3 regions of the Providencia sp. Me31A genome follow, and region 1 is predicted to be linked to each of the others. Evidence: predicted binding sites of a transcription regulator. Region 1 holds the regulator's gene; each other region holds the start of a gene.
The links. Region 1 encodes PurR, which represses purine synthesis genes. Its sites were predicted from a motif close to CANGCAAACGTTTGCNTG; they were not measured.
Positions count from the first base shown of each region.

Region 2: a site for PurR is predicted at 2,626-2,643, ahead of ACLPIE_RS17015 (NCS2 family permease). Genes of this name have one in related genera too.
Region 3: a site for PurR is predicted at 2,908-2,925, ahead of purT (formate-dependent phosphoribosylglycinamide formyltransferase). Genes of this name have one in related genera too.

Region 1 is NZ_JBKQGZ010000005.1:147,857-153,346, forward strand. It holds gene gloA (lactoylglutathione lyase) at 1-127, shown strand, start outside; gene rnt (ribonuclease T) at 251-895, shown strand; gene ACLPIE_RS05810 (Grx4 family monothiol glutaredoxin) at 985-1,332, opposite strand; gene sodB (superoxide dismutase [Fe]) at 1,819-2,397, shown strand; gene purR (HTH-type transcriptional repressor PurR) at 2,989-4,014, shown strand; gene punR (DNA-binding transcriptional activator PunR) at 4,024-4,929, opposite strand; gene punC (purine nucleoside transporter PunC) at 5,052-5,490, shown strand, end outside.
Region 2 is NZ_JBKQGZ010000021.1:60,821-66,310, reverse strand. It holds gene ACLPIE_RS17020 (Na+/H+ antiporter) at 1-884, opposite strand, end outside; gene ACLPIE_RS17015 (NCS2 family permease) at 1,147-2,493, opposite strand; gene ACLPIE_RS17010 (ArnT family glycosyltransferase) at 3,111-4,799, shown strand; gene ACLPIE_RS17005 (MFS transporter) at 4,833-5,490, opposite strand, start outside.
Region 3 is NZ_JBKQGZ010000002.1:136,178-141,667, reverse strand. It holds gene ACLPIE_RS02005 (glycoside hydrolase family 32 protein) at 1-608, opposite strand, end outside; gene ACLPIE_RS02000 (aminoimidazole riboside kinase) at 807-1,754, shown strand; gene rarD (EamA family transporter RarD) at 1,912-2,838, shown strand; gene purT (formate-dependent phosphoribosylglycinamide formyltransferase) at 2,967-4,145, shown strand; gene ACLPIE_RS01985 (WG repeat-containing protein) at 4,512-4,961, shown strand; gene ACLPIE_RS01980 (carbon starvation CstA family protein) at 5,395-5,490, shown strand, end outside.

The sequences.
Region 1 (5,490 bases):
AAATGTAACCCGTGAAGCAGGTCCTGTAAAAGGCGGCACAACCGTCATCGCTTTTGTAGAAGACCCAGATGGCTACAAAATTGAATTAATTGAAAATAAAAGTGCAAGTAAAGGTTTAGGTCACTAATTAAATGTAAAATTTAGGCAGCGCATTATTCTCCTGCCTAAATTTCATTCTATGTTTGTCTGCAAACTTTTCCTGATTTTGGCATAATATAAATCAATCAGAAACCTATAATCGAAAGTCCTAATGTCTGAAAAAAACAATCCTAATGCCCTGGTTAGTCGTTTCAGGGGATATTACCCTGTCGTTATTGATGTTGAAACTGGCGGATTTAATGCCAAAACTGACGGGCTATTAGAAATTGCCGCTATCACGTTAAAAATGGATAAAGACGGCTGGCTATCTATGGATGAAACGTTACATTTTCACGTTGAACCCTTTGAAGGTGCGAACCTTGAACCATCCGCGTTAGCCTTTACTGGGATAGACCCTACTAACCCACTGCGCGGTGCTGTAAGCGAATACGAGGCGTTACACGCAATATTTAAAGTTATCCGCAAGGGAATGAAAAATACAGATTGCAACCGCGCTATTATTGTCGCTCATAATGCTAACTTTGATCATAGCTTTGTAATGAATGCAGCGGAACGCGCTGGTTTAAAACGCAATCCATTCCATCCCTTTGCAACTTTCGATACAGCGGCACTAAGTGGCTTAGTTTTTGGTCAAACTATTTTAGCTAAAGCTTGTGTTTCCGCTGGAATTCCATTTGATGGCAAACAAGCCCACAGTGCACTGTATGACACCAACCGCACTGCATTGTTATTTTGTGAGATTGTCAATAAGTGGAAAAAACTTGGTGGTTGGCCAGTTGCTGAAGATACTGAGTAAATTGAAATGATAAAAAAACCGTTTTTGATGACAGTATAAATGACTTCCCATCAAACACGGTTTTTTATTTTATTCAGCCTACTGCTAAATTATTCAGCACTCGTTTCGTCTGCTGAGCGATATTTATCAGCGGTTTCTTTAATCAGCGATTGTAATTCACCACGCTGGAACATTTCCATGATGATATCACAGCCACCAACCAACTCGCCATCAACCCATAACTGAGGGAATGTTGGCCAATTTGCATATTTTGGCAATTCTGCTCGGATATCTGGGTTTTGCAAGATATCAACGTAAGCAAAACGTTCACCACAAGAAGACAGAGCTTGTACTGCTTGGGCAGAAAAACCACAGCTCGGAAGTTTTGGAGAGCCTTTCATGTATAATAGAATTGGATTTTCTTTGATTTGGCGCTCGATTCTTTCAATTGTCGTCATTTTTACTTCCTTAGAACAAAAGTGCTGATTTTGCAGTTAGCCCGTAAATAATACGAGTTACTGCAACTTAACAGAATATTTTTGACCAATATAATGTGAAACCTAATTGTTTCATACAATATGCCAGTTTTATAGGGGCATTACTATAGCACTCAAAGATTTAAAAAGGCATCTTTTCTATCTTCTGTTTACTTAAGTTAAAAAATAAGTTTTCTGCTATTTTTTTGCTACATATTGTCCAGCTAATTTCTAACATTATATATCTCTATGATTTTTAAACTGTAATTACTTTATTTTTCTGTTAACATACTAGTAACGTTATATTACCTTTACCCTTTATAGGGTTTATCGTGTTATCATTAATATATTAAATAACGTATCGCCTAAAAGGCGAAATCGTCATGATAAATTGACAATTAATTTTTCGCTCATTTTAAGAGCAAACACCCTAAATATATTGATATAAAAGCAATCAAGGAGTACGCAATGTCATTTGAACTACCTGCTTTACCGTATGCTAAAGATGCTTTAGAACCTTATATCTCTGCTGAAACCTTAGAATACCACTATGGTAAGCACCACAATACCTATGTTGTTAACTTAAACAACCTAATCAAAGGTACTAACTTTGAAGGTAAATCCTTAGAAGAAATCATCAAAAATTCCGAAGCTGGTGTTTTCAACAATGCTGCACAAGTCTGGAATCACACATTTTATTGGAACTGCTTAGCGCCGAATGCAGGTGGCGAGCCTACTGGTAAAGTGGCTGACGCCATTAACAAGGCATTCGGTTCTTTCGCAGAGTTTAAAGCGCAATTTACTGATGCTGCAACCAAGAACTTTGGTGCTGGCTGGACTTGGCTGGTAAAAAAAGTAGATGGCAGTTTAGCTATCGTTAATACTTCTAATGCTGCAACACCAATTTCTGGTGATGACAAGCCTGTGTTAACTGTTGATATTTGGGAACATGCTTACTATATCGACTATCGTAACGCTCGCCCTAAATACTTAGAAAACTTCTGGGCACTGGTTAACTGGAAATTTGTGGAAGAAAATTTAGCATAGTAATAAAAGCTAAATTCTAAACATCAGGGCGAGATTTACTCGCCCTCAGACTGCTGACAAACATATTATGTTTGGCAGCAAGTCATATAGGTTTTGAAAATCAACTAGGAAAATCAATTCATTGATTTTCGGCTGATAACACAAAGCGGGAAAAACCACGCTTTTATCCCGCTTTGTCAACAACCTCAGGGCGAGATTTACTCGCCCTTTTTAATTCGCTCTACTTGAGGTTGAAATAAAATTAGAAAATATGTGAACCAATAAAGATAATCATTGCTAATGAGCCCAGCGCAGCAAGTAATCCGTATTTAACATCTGTATCCATGAGTTCCTCTCATCCAATATAATTGAACTAACAAATAACCGCACAATAACTAGGGCTATTGAGTATACATATCCAAAAAAGTAAAACTAGTGCCTATATCACATGTTATAACATCAATTATTTCTTTCGTTTTTGCGCTAGATCAGACAAAATCGACAACAAATCGCTAAATTATTGCCAGCAAAGGCTCAATGCCTCAATATGCAGGTAATTTTTCACAAGAATTTTTATAGAGACCGATTATTGGTCAGGAGTTTTTTTTCCCCATGGCAACGATTAAAGATGTGGCGAAACGCGCTGGCGTTTCCACCACAACCGTATCCCATGTTATTAATAAAACGCGCTTCGTGGCTGATGATACTAAGGCTGCTGTTTGGGCTGCGATTAAAGAGCTCAATTATTCACCAAGTGCAGTTGCCCGTAGTCTAAAAGTTAATCACACAAAATCAATTGGTTTGTTGGCAACTTCCAGTGAAGCGCCTTATTTCGCTGAAGTAATAGAGTCTGTCGAGAATAGCTGTTATGAAAAAGGCTATACGCTGATCCTGTGCAATTCACATAATAATTTGGGCAAACAGAAAGCCTACTTGCAAATGCTTGCGCAAAAACGAGTCGATGGCTTACTTGTTATGTGCTCTGAATACCCTGATACCTTGATTAGCATGTTAGAAGACTACCGTAATATCCCTATGGTTGTTATGGATTGGGGGACATCTCAAGGTGACTTTACTGATAGCATTATCGATAATTCCTTTCATGGTGGGTATCTTGCTGGACGTTACTTGGTTGATCGTGGGCACCGAGATATTGGTGTCATCCCCGGTTCACTAGAGAGAAATACGGGGATTGGCCGCTTAACAGGTTTCCAAAAAGCGATGGAAGAAGCAAAAATAACCTTGAAAGATGAATGGATTGTCCAAGGAGATTTTGAGCCTGAATCAGGCTATAAGGCCATGATGCAGATTTTAAGCCATAAACAACGCCCTACTGCGGTATTTTGCGGCGGTGATATTATGGCTATGGGAGCAATTTGCGCCGCTGATGAAATGGGGTTGCGCGTCCCACAGGACATTTCAATTATTGGCTATGATAATGTGCGCAACGCTCGCTATTTTACCCCTGCGCTAACAACCATTCACCAACCAAAAGAACGTTTAGGCCAAATGGCATTTACCATGTTGCTCGATCGCATAGTGAACAAGCGCGAAGACGCTCAAACAATTGAAATTCACCCCCGCCTTGTTGAGCGCCGTTCCGTAGCTGATGGCCCGTTTATAGATTATCGTCGCTAACCACATGATTTAAGTCGAAAGCCACTCTGCGTTGAGTGTTTCACTATCCCCAAGGTAGTCTAACAACCAGCTCAACGCAGGTGAGGTGTTTTTTTCAACCCAAGTCAAACAACATGGGCTTGGTGGAAAAGGTTGGGCTAACTCTAACTCAACAAGTTTACCTTCTTCACATAATGGTGCAGCACGGTGTGTTGGTACCATCCCTACACATAACCCGTTGACTAAACACGCCAAACCATTTTCCCAATAAGGCACAACAAGTCGACGTTGATTATCCAGAGCCCATGTATCACGTTTCGGTAAATTACGAGAAGTATCCTCTAGGCATAAGCTAGGAAACTCACGCATTTGGTCATCCGCCAGTTTGCAGTCGATTTTTGCTAATGGATGTTCAGGGCTCGCCACACACATCCAAGACATAAACCCCATGTCTCGAAAACTATAACGCTCACCAATGGGTGATGCACGTGTTGCACCAATTGCAACATCCGCACGCCCATCTGCCAATGCATCCCAAACACCGTTAAATACCTCTGGATGGATATATAACTCGATATCAGGAAAATGCCGATAAAAATCAAGAATTAATTGTTCAGTTCTCTGGGGTTTTACAATGCAGTCAACTGCGATACTGAATTGCCCACGCCAACCGTTCGCGACTTGCTGGCATTGATGCCTTGTCTCTGTCATTTTTTTGATAACAGAACGACCTTCCTTAATAAAGATAGCGCCCGCTTCCGTCAAGGCAACATCACGGTGGCGACGTTCGAATAAAGGAACAGCAAGCCATTCCTCAACTTGTTTTACTGTATAACTAATCGCAGAGGGTACACGGTGCAACTCATTTGCAGCACCACTAAAGCTTCCCGTTCGAGCAACTGCATCAATCACTTCGAGTGCATGCGCAGACCACATAACATCTCCTTTCAAATATTTTGATAGCAAGATCCAAATATTACCGTTTCACAACACAAAAAAATAGCCTATACAATGGGGCTACCGTTAACATTTATTTAAATATCAGATAAGTAATTATTATGTCGAATACTGTGAAAAAAAATTCCCCTGGATTTATGGTTTACCTTGCAGGTTTAAGCATGCTGGGGTTTTTAGCCATTGACATGTACCTGCCCGCTTTCGGTGCAATGCAAAACTCATTGCATACATCAGAAGGTGCTATCAGTGCTTCTCTCAGTATCTTTTTAGCTGGTTTTGCATTTGCTCAGCTCTTATGGGGACCTTTATCAGATAAACTTGGTCGCAAACCCGTTCTGATTGTTGGACTGACTATTTTTATTTTAAGTAGCTTGGCTATTTATTGGGTTGAAACTGCAACACAACTATTAACCTTACGCTTTTTACAAGCCGTCGGTGTTTGCTCCGCGGCCGTATTATGGCAAGCCCTTGTTATCGACCGTTACGACGAAGCGAGTACACAGAAAGTTTTTGCCTCTATAATGCCATTGGTTGCGTTAT
Region 2 (5,490 bases), on a different contig from region 1:
GGCAACTGTAGTCCTAACATTATGAAAACTAAACCGTTAAATACGAACTCAAGCATCGACCAAACACTATCAGCACGTAAGCGCATGGCGAGAGGAGCATTACGGATAACGCCAGATTTGGTGATGGTCATCCCCGCAGCAACTGCGGCTAAAATACCTGAAAAACCAATGTGTTCCGCAATCATATAAGACGCAAATGGCAACAACAGCATAAATACAATTTGTGTCGCTGGATCATCACCACTCCAACGGCTCATTAAACGCAGGGACTTACTGTATAGCCAAGTCACCACAATCCCCGCTAATAAACCACCAACCGCGACTTTAAAGAATTCAATGGTGACACCTGAAGTACTAAATACCATCGTGCCCATTGCAATGGCTACCGCAAACTTCAATGCCACCAGACCGGAAGCATCATTCATTAGAGCTTCGCCCTCTAGCACACTCATCATGCGTTTAGGAATGCGCCCTTTACCGACGATGGAAGATAATGCAACAGCATCCGTTGGGGATAACACAGCGGCAAGTGCAAAAGCGGCGATCAAAGGGATACCGGGCATTAACCAATAAATTAAATAACCAATCCCTATCACTGTGACCAGCACTAATACCAGTACTAAAATAAAGATTTCTCGCCCGTTTTGGAAAAATTCACGTGTTGGTGTTTTCCAGCCATCAACAAATAGCAAAGGTGGGATTAACAGAACCATGAACAACTCTGGATCAAAGGTGACATGTAAGCCAAATTGAGGCCATGCCAATAATGCACCAATCGCTATTTGTATAAGAGGGAGTGGAATGCGTATGGGGAGAACTTTAGCGGCAACACCAGAGATAGAAACCGCTAAGATTAGAATAAGAATAGTAAAGAAAATTTCCATGTTGCCCTTACTGATTAATAAGACGACCAAAGCCTAAAATTAGCCTGCCGCCGCATAGTAAGAGATAGCACCGTCCAGACCATGATTATTTGCAATCAAGCCGGTAACGGGTGGAAGCGATGGACTTCCACCTGATTCACCGCTTTATCTCTATTTTATCCTCCGTATCTATTTTTCGGGAAAAAAAATCAGATTTAGCGATTAATTAGCACAATAAATCAAATAGATGACAAAACGAGACGTAGGGACAATACAATATTTCTTAAATTGCAAGACCTGAAGAATAAAACGCCACCAAGAGCACAGCAATAACTACAGTTCCAACATTTAGTTTACGCCACTCACCCGCACAAATACGACCAATGACCAATGCAGCGAAGCCTAACATGATACCTGTCACGATATTACAGGTAAGCACGATGAATACCGCGCACAATAAACCCGACATGGAGTCTACAAAATCATCGAAATTAAGCTTAGAAACATTACTTAGCATCAGTAACCCAACATACATTAAGGCAGGTGCAGTCGCATAAGCCGGGACTAAGTAAGATAATGGCGATAAAAATAGGATCAGGAGAAATAACACCCCAACCACGACCGCCGTTAAGCCTGTACGCCCTCCGGCCGCAGTACCTGCAGCCGACTCAATGTACACCGCCGCAGGTGAAGCCCCGATTGCACCAGCAAAAATACTACTGACGGAGTCGGCTGTTAATGCTTTGCCTCCATCAATAATTTGGCCATCTTTATCCAATAAATTCGCCTGCCCAGCAACAGCACGAATAGTTCCGGTTGCATCAAACACCGCTGTCATTACTAATGCAAGTAGGCTAGGTAGTACCACTGGCTGCAACGCCCCCATGATGTCCATGTTAAAAACAAGAGACAACCCATCTTCACCTAATGAAGGCAGCTTAAAGAAGCCTTGGTATTTCACTGCGGGATCAAAAACTAGACCAATAATTGAAATTGCAACGATGACCAGTAAGACGCCCCCCGGAACACGGCGCTTTTCTAAACCAAAAATAACAGCTAAACCAGCAAGTGACATCAGCACAGGAAATGACGTAAATTCACCTAATGCAACAGGTAGGCCAGCATTTGGATTTTTTGTCACTAAACCAACCCCATTGGCGGCAATCAGTAGCAAGAAGAGACCAATACCAATCCCTGTACCATGAGCGATCCCCATTGGCATATTGCGCAAGATCCAAGTGCGAATACCGGTAATTGAGATGATGGTGAATAAGCACCCCATGAGGAATACTGCTCCTAAAGCCACGGGAATACTAATTTGTTGCCCTAATACTAGGCTAAATGCAGTAAATGCAGTCAATGAAATTGCACAGCCTATTGCCATCGGCAAATTCGCCCATAACCCCATCAATAAAGAACCGAAGCCAGCCACTAAGCACGTTGCAATGAAAACTGCGGTAGTAGGGAAACCCGCTTGCCCTAACATTCCAGGAACGACGATGACAGAATAAACCATCGCTAAGAATGTAGTTAAACCTGCAATGATTTCACGACGAACGGAAGAACCGCGTGCAGTTATCTTAAAAAATGAATCCAATTTGCAACTGGATGAAGCCTGTTGGCCTGACATGGTGTACCTCTGCTGTTAATGGTAAACGAAGGCTTTCTTATATTACTGACGCCTAGCGCATACGTTGACGTAAACGATTACGTTTTTTTTGGAAAATCAAATCATCTGAGAAAAATTCTCAATAAAAACAATGGCGCAATCGTTTGGCTTTAAAGTTAGAATGAAACGTATTATGAGGGAAGCAATTATCGTTCTAAAATGCACCATGGATCAAGTGTTTTTAGCTTTTTTCACACTTAAATACCTTTCTTGTAGAGACGAAATAAATCAATTCATAGCCTCGTTGGAGTGTTATGTCAAAAAAGTCACATGTATTCTCAGCCCCCATATTCTAGGTAAAAATCATTAATTAGCTTTCATATAACTTTTGTTTAAACTGTACGGTTATTTTTATTGATATAATTACAGAATATTTCCTTACATAACGGTTCACTAAAGAAATATTTATTTATGGTAAAGTAACCCGTGCAAACAAAATTATTTTTCTTTGTTTTTATTAGAAAAAATGCACATGAAAAATTGAGTAAATATTATTTATAATATATAAATTCAATTATTATTTATCATAGTTATTATTTCGATAAACTCAAAATAACGAACACTAAAAATATATTTCCATGTCAAATAAAAATACAACAATAATCAATTTCCAACGAGGTATTTTACTGCTTTTTATTTGCTTCCTCACTCTGTATCTCTTGCCGGGTATATATAGCCACAGCCCTTGGAAGCAAGATGAAAACTACAGTTTTGGTATTATCCAAACTATGTATGAAACGGGAGAATGGTTAGTTCCAACCAATGCTGGAGAACCATTTATGGAAAAACCCCCGCTTTATTACTGGGTTGCCACTATCACCTCTCATTTATTTTCTGGTTTTATGCCTCTTTATAATGCAGCTCGCAGTGCAACTTTGTTCTTTTCTATTATTAATTTTTCCTTCTTTGTACTTTTAGCACGCCGTTTTTTCCAAGTGCATACTTTTTCTGATGCACGTATTTGGATTGCTTTTGCGCTCTATGCTTGTGCGCCCGGTGTTGTGCGCCATAGTCATGATATGTTCACTGATGTTTCGCTTATGGCGGGTGCGACGATTGGTCTCTATGGACTATTAGGGCTGATACAGCAGAAAAAAATGACGATGTCTGCGTTTTGGCTTTCACTCGGGACCGTGATCACCATGCTTTCAAAAGGGGTTTTCATTCCAGGTGTACTCTGGATCTGCCTCTTTATATCCCCAATCTTTGTTACACAATGCAGAACAAAATCGTTTTGGCTGCACTGTTTAATTGCAGGTTTGCTTGCATTGGTGGCGATTTTACCTTGGCCCATTCAATTATATTTGCATCACCCAGATTTATTTATAGTTTGGTTTTGGGAAAACAATATTGGTCGTTTTTTGGGGTTCTCTGTCGAAAAACTAGGGGCTAAAGCAAATTTAACTCGCATCCCAGCTGCCGTTTTACTGTTTGCTTTCCCTTCCGGCTTGCTAGCTGTGGTCTATTTTCTAAGGCATCCAATAAAACGCTTATTTAACTCTAGCGAATATTTGCTTTGTTTATTCCCTTTATTGGGCATTGTATTTTTGCAGATTTCAGCCTCTGGCCGCGCCTTGTATCTACTGCCTTTTATTGCGCCTATGGCGGTTTTAGGCACCCAGACACTACTTGCAGTTCCCGAGAAAATCCTGCGGTTTGTTTCACGGTTTGCAACCGTGTTCTGGTCTGTTTTGATTGTATTTCTTTGGGGAAGCTATTTCATTGTATTAACGGGACACCAGCAAGACTGGCTGACTATTTTTAGCCGCTGGCTACCTATGAGTTATCAAATGCACTTTTCATTAATTGCATTTGTCAGTGGTTTACTGATTACTTTCGTTTGGTTTGCACGAAATAAAATCATCCCAAACTTAGTATCACCAGCATTTCAGATGATGAAAAATTGGCTGCTCGGGTTATGCGCCGTTTGGGGCATTATTCTAACCTTGTTTCTTGGGTGGATTGATTATACGAAAGGGTTTGAAAGTGTTTTTACTGACCTAAACCAACACCTTGCAGGGCAATTTACAAAAAACGATTGCATGGCTTCCGATAATATTGGCGAGTCAGAAGCCCCAATGCTCTACTATTACACTGGGATATTACATCAAAGACAAGATAAGTTCGAAAAACCGGAGCAATGCCGCTGGTTGATTGTACTATCAAAACAGGTAAACCCTGCCCCACAAGGTATGGAATTATTCTGGCATAATCATAGACCTGATGAATACCGTGAGAACCTTGTGGTCTATCGCGTTATTGAATAACCCATTGGCAGTGTTCTACACACTGCCAAGTGGCTAACTCGTTAATTGCTCAGATACTTGTGCACTGTATTTTTCACGCGTAAACCATAAAAAAACAGCGGCTGAAAGAATAAGTAACACCGGTAAACCCGAGGGTGAAATCGACGTGGCTATCCCCGCCAGTAATGGCCCTGAAAGGTTGCCAATTCCCCATAGCATGGCAGCAGCGGCATTAGCAATAATCAACTCATTTCCCTTAAAGTACTGGCCAATTTGGACTAAAGCGATAGTGTAAATCGCTCCAGCCGTGGCACCTAAAATAAACAAGAGAACCCAAATTAGGTAAGGCTGAGTGATTAAAAATGGTAATAATAGGCTAGCGGCTAACGTTACCACTCCGCAAATACGATACAATTTTACCCTATTCATATGATCTGCGAGCCACCCAAATGGCAACTGCATAATGGCATCACCAGCAAGTATTGCACTGATCATTAAAGCAGCAACCGCTTCAGTATGCCCCATTCCCATTCCATAGATTGGAAACATCGATAATATAGTGCCATCAAAAAAAGCAAAAAATAATATCCCACCACAAATACCCGGTGCAATTTTCACAAACTGAATAATAGAAAAATGAGATTTAGCTGCTGTTTTGGCTAAGCGGTCACCTACCTTTTGATCCATTAAAATAAATAACACAACAGAAATT
Region 3 (5,490 bases), on a different contig from region 1:
AGTACTTGGTAATTTGGGTCCCAATTGAGTAAATCTGATGTACTAAATAAGAGAATTTGTCCTTGGTCATGGGCATCTCTAGCACCAACCACCATCCACCATTTACCATCTTGTTGCCAAACTTTAGGATCACGAAAGTGCATATAACCTTTTGGAGCAGGAAGTATGACACCTTTTTTCTCAAAATGAATACCATCGTCACTAACAGCAACACATTGAGATTGGATGATTTGGCTGTCGTCACCTTCGTTACCTAGCCAAATATGTCCGGTGTAGAAGAGGTATAGTTGGTCATTATGACTAATAGCAGAACCCGAAAAACAGCCATCACGGTCATATTCTTCACTAGGTGCGAGAGCAATCGGTTGATGTTGCCAGTGAACCATATCTGAGCTTGTTGCATGTCCCCAATGCATTGGCCCCCAAATAGAACTAAACGGATGATGTTGATAAAATGCATGGTATTGGCCGTTATGGTAAATTAATCCATTCGGGTCATTCATCCAGCCAGAAAATGGGGCGAGATGATATTGAGGATAGAACTGAAAATCCATGACTTTTCTTGATGTTTGAATTGCGTTATTGGCTAATTCAAGCTGCTTTTTCATGACGGCTCCTTAATCATTTTCTGACAATGGTAATGAAATGGATAATGAGGTTAGATAGTTGGTGCGTTTCTGAGTTATTTTATTTATACTCGATGTTAACGTTAACAAAAAGGATTTGCTAGTAGAAATTTTGCAATTAGTGATTGTTGTATGCATTGTTAATAGGCATAGGGCTATACAACTTATAAAGGAGATACAATGAAAGTCTGGGCATTAGGCGATGCAGTGATTGATTTAATTCCCCTTCAGAATATGCAGTATGAAGCTTGTGCTGGTGGTGCTCCAGTTAATGTAGCCGCTGGGGTTGCTCGTTTAGGGCAAGATAGCGGTTTTATTGGCCGTGTTGGTGAAGAGGCTTTTGGGCATTTTATGCAGAAAACCCTATTTGATTTAGGGGTTGATACGAGTGCGATGGAATTTGATGAGAATTATAAAACTAGCACAGTATTAGTATCTCTACATGAAAATGGCGAACGAGAGTTTTCTTTTTTAGTGTCACCTTCAGCCGATCAGTTTTTGAGCGCAAAGAATTTACCGAATTTTAGTCATGATATTTTGCATTTTTGCTCATTGGCATTGGTACATAATACTTGTCGAACAACTTTATCAACAGCGATAAATGATCTTAAACAAGCAGGTGGTTTATTGAGCTTTGATATTAACATTCGCCCACAAATGTGGTCTTCCCCTGATGAGATGCACCGTGTTGTTGATGACTATGCAAAGCAGGCTGACATTTTAAAACTTTCGGATGATGAGCTCTTGTGGCTAACAAAGGAAAGTCGCTTTGAAAATGCGATTGCTAAATTGCGAAATTACCCGGCTAGATTAAAAGTCGTGACGCAAGGGGCTAAAGGGTGCCAAGTATTTACCTCTTCAGTAGAAATGGCGGTTAGTGCATATCTAGTTGAAAGTATTGATACAACTGGTGCGGGTGATGCATTTATGGCGGGCTTACTTGCGGCAATATCTGAGTTTGGACTTGCAGAAACAAAAGCGAGCTTAATGAAAATAATTTCACAAGCTACGGCATGTGGTGCACTAGCAACCACTAAAAAAGGTGCCATTGCGGCGGCTCCCACAAAAGATGAATTGTTTGAATTTATGAAATTACAACCACCATTACATCAACGAGAGGTTGTTTAACCGCGTTGTCTGCTAAAGGTGGTAATGTTGCCACCTTTTAATCAGATATAGACTCATTAATTGACTAATGTTGGGGGCGGGGTAAGTTTTATTTCCTCTATTTTGGAGTATGATATCGAATCAATTCTATTTAATCATATTTCATTACGGATAAACTATGTTGTTGCGTTCAGGAGTAGCACTGGCTATTTTTTCTTATATTCTGTGGGGAATAACACCTTTATTTTATCGCTTACTTCCTGGGGCGGAACCATTAGAACTTCTTGCTGAGCGTCTTATTTGGTCAGTACCAATTCTTTTTTTTATTCGTTTAATTATTAAAAATAAGTCCTTGTGGCGTCAAGTTTGGGCAGATAAAAAATCAATCATTTTATGTTTATTTAGCTCGGCTGTTATGGCTATTTCATGGACTACATTTACTTATGCACTAACGCATGGGCAAGTGCTTGCAGCTAGTTTAGGTTATTTTATTAACCCATTGTTTTCTATTTTGCTCGGTATGCTTTTTCTTAAGGAACGACTTGTTTTTGCAGAAAAAATGGCTGTTATTTTTATTTGTGCAGGTGTTGGCTATCAGATTTGGCAGTATGGGGAGTTACCTGTATTAGCATTAGTGATGGGAAGCGCATTTGCAATATACGGTTTAATTCGTAAATACATTCGGTTTGATGTGATTACATCGCTATTTTTAGAAGCACTTTGGTTATTACCTATCGCAATAGGAATATCATGGTGGTTAAGGTCGAACGGCTTAAGCGCTGTTGCTAAAGGGGATTGGCAAGTTCACGTCCTTTATATGTTAGCGGCACCTGTAACGATTATTCCATTGCTGTTTTTTACTGCGGCGATTAAACGGACATCACTTACCGTGATTGGATTGGCACAATATATAGAGCCTACGATCCAATTTTTACTTGCTGTATTTTTATTCAATGAAATATTTGATTGGGTGAAAGGGGTGAGTTTTTCATTGATTTGGGTTGGTTTGCTATTTTGTGTTTTAGCGATGTTACATAAGCAATATACTGAACGACTTCACAAGGGACCTTTCATTACCGGTCGTGATGGCCCTCCAGAAACGTAAGGTTTTAATTTTACAATATAATCAAATAATTAAAACTATTCTAAATTTTACCGTTTCCCATTAATAGTAAGGGCAAACGTTTGCGTATATAATCAAGCTTAATCTTTTTGCCGATAAGGTCATCAATAATGAATCAATTAGGTACGGCGCTGTGTGCTTCTGCAACGAAAGTCATGCTACTAGGGGCAGGAGAATTAGGTAAGGAAGTGGCAATTGAATGCCAACGTTTAGGGATTGAGGTCATTGCGGTTGATCGATATGACAATGCCCCTGCCATGCACATAGCACACCGAAGCTACACAATTAATATGCTTGATGGTGAGGGGCTGAAGGAAATTGTCAATAAAGAAAAGCCCGATTTTATTGTTCCTGAAATTGAAGCTATCGCGACAAAAACCTTGGTTGAATTGGAACAGCAAGGGCAAAAAGTGGTTCCGTCTGCAAACGCGGTTTTTCTTACTATGGATAGGGAAGGTATTCGTCGTTTAGCCGCAGAGGAGCTGTGTTTACCAACCTCTGATTATCAATTTGTGGATGATAAAGCGCATTTTATGGCTGCCGCAAAAAGCATGGGTTTTCCTTGTATCGTAAAACCGGTGATGAGTTCATCAGGGAAAGGGCAGAGTGTTATTCGTTCTTCAGAACAGTTGGAACAAGCGTGGGCGTATTCTCAACAAGGTGGGCGCAGTGGTCAAGGCCGCGTCATTGTAGAGAAAATGGTTAACTTTGATTTTGAAATCACAATGTTAACTGTCAGTGCCGTGGACGGTATCCATTTTTGTGCGCCTGTGGGACATCGTCAAGAAAAAGGGGATTACCGTGAATCTTGGCAGCCACAGCAGATGAGTGATGCGGCATTGAAAACAGCGCAAGACGTCGCAGCAAAAATTGTGACTGCATTAGGTGGCTATGGAATATTTGGTGTTGAGTTATTTGTGTGCGGTGATGAAATCATTTTTAACGAGGTTTCACCACGTCCTCATGATACGGGAATGGTAACGCTTATCTCCCAAAATTTATCTGAATTTGCTTTACATGTCCGCGCTTTTCTTGGTTTACCTATTGGGTTAATTCGTCAATATGGGCCAAGCGCTTCGGCTGTTATTTTACCTGACTTGCATAGTAGTAATGTCGTTTTTAGCGACCTTGATGCCGCATTGGGAACGGATATTCAATTGCGATTATTTGGTAAGCCAGAAATAGCTGGAACTCGCCGATTAGGTATTACTTTAGCTACTGCTGATTCCATTGAGCAGGCGCTAATAAAGGCAAAAACTGCGGCTGAAAAAATAAAAGTATCCGGTTAATTTTGAATTTTCAACGTTTATTCACAGTTAACTACAATTTGTTTTCCTTTATTGCTAGATAGCGTTGGGATAATGGTGTGATCAATGCGGTGCAAATTGTGTACCGCTAATTAATGTATTTCTAAAAGAACGGTTGATGTCAGAATAACTATAACTTGTTAATAAAGTTGCTTTATTGGTTGAATAAACCATAGATGGTAAGAATACGTATTGGCTTGATCCTTGTTATCTTAAGAAAATTCTCATTCAAGAGGCCATTTATCTTTTTTCTTAATTCTATTGAATGGATGATTGTCTATAATTAATTGGTTCAAATTCAGCATGAATAGAATAAGGTCAGCAAAATCGCCACATAGAGGGTAAGTGATGGTTCGGTATTTTATTGGTTTGGCATTATTTGTTGTCATTGCAGGTGAGGCTATTGCACAAAACCTTGAAGAGCAATTTAGTTTATGGGCTGCTGATGAGAAAGATAAAATCACCTGCTTTGATGCTCGATCGGATTTTCAATATTGCTTACGGGAATTACCCAATAAAGGGGTGGTTGTGGTTGATCAAGGAGGGCTGGAGGTCTATCAGCTTTATTACTTTGATAATTGGCCTGATGAACCGCAAGACGGGGTTTATCGTATTCGTAAAGAAAATAAAATAGGTTTTGCTGATGCACTTACAGGTAAAATTGTGATTGAGGCAATTTATGATTGTGCGTATCCGTTCAACGGGGGAAAAGCAAAAGTGGGGGTAGGATGTGAAACACAAACTGATGGAGAGCATAGCTGGTGGGTTGGCGGAGAATGGATAACAATTAGTCGTTGAGATTCATATACACATTTAACTATAAGAATAATCGATTCTAGGTATATTTTACGTTTTTTATTATGTTATTTAACAATAATGATGTATTTAATTAAATAATTCATATTAGTTAACTTATTGAAAATAAATTATAATTGTTATGTAGATCACAGTTTTAATCCTATCTAACCTTTCTAAAAACCATTCACCTCAAAAAACAAACCGCTTAATTTTGTATGACACCGCTTAGCGTAACTTCCATCAATATTAGAGTGTAATTCCTTACTATAGACACCATGGCAGAGCTCAATTTCTTATTTATAACAGTTCAACCACTGCCAATAAAAAATCATTTGTGATGAGTACTCTGTAAGCCTATATGGGACTCGATATTATTCATGAATGATAAATGCAAAATCAAAGGCATGTTCGTTTTACCTCAGAAGGGTGCTCTATGAATAAAAATGGTATTTTAAAGCACATTCCGTGGATGATCCTTGGGATCATCGGTGCGGTTTGTTTGGGTGTTGTGGCGCTTAGGCGCGGTGAA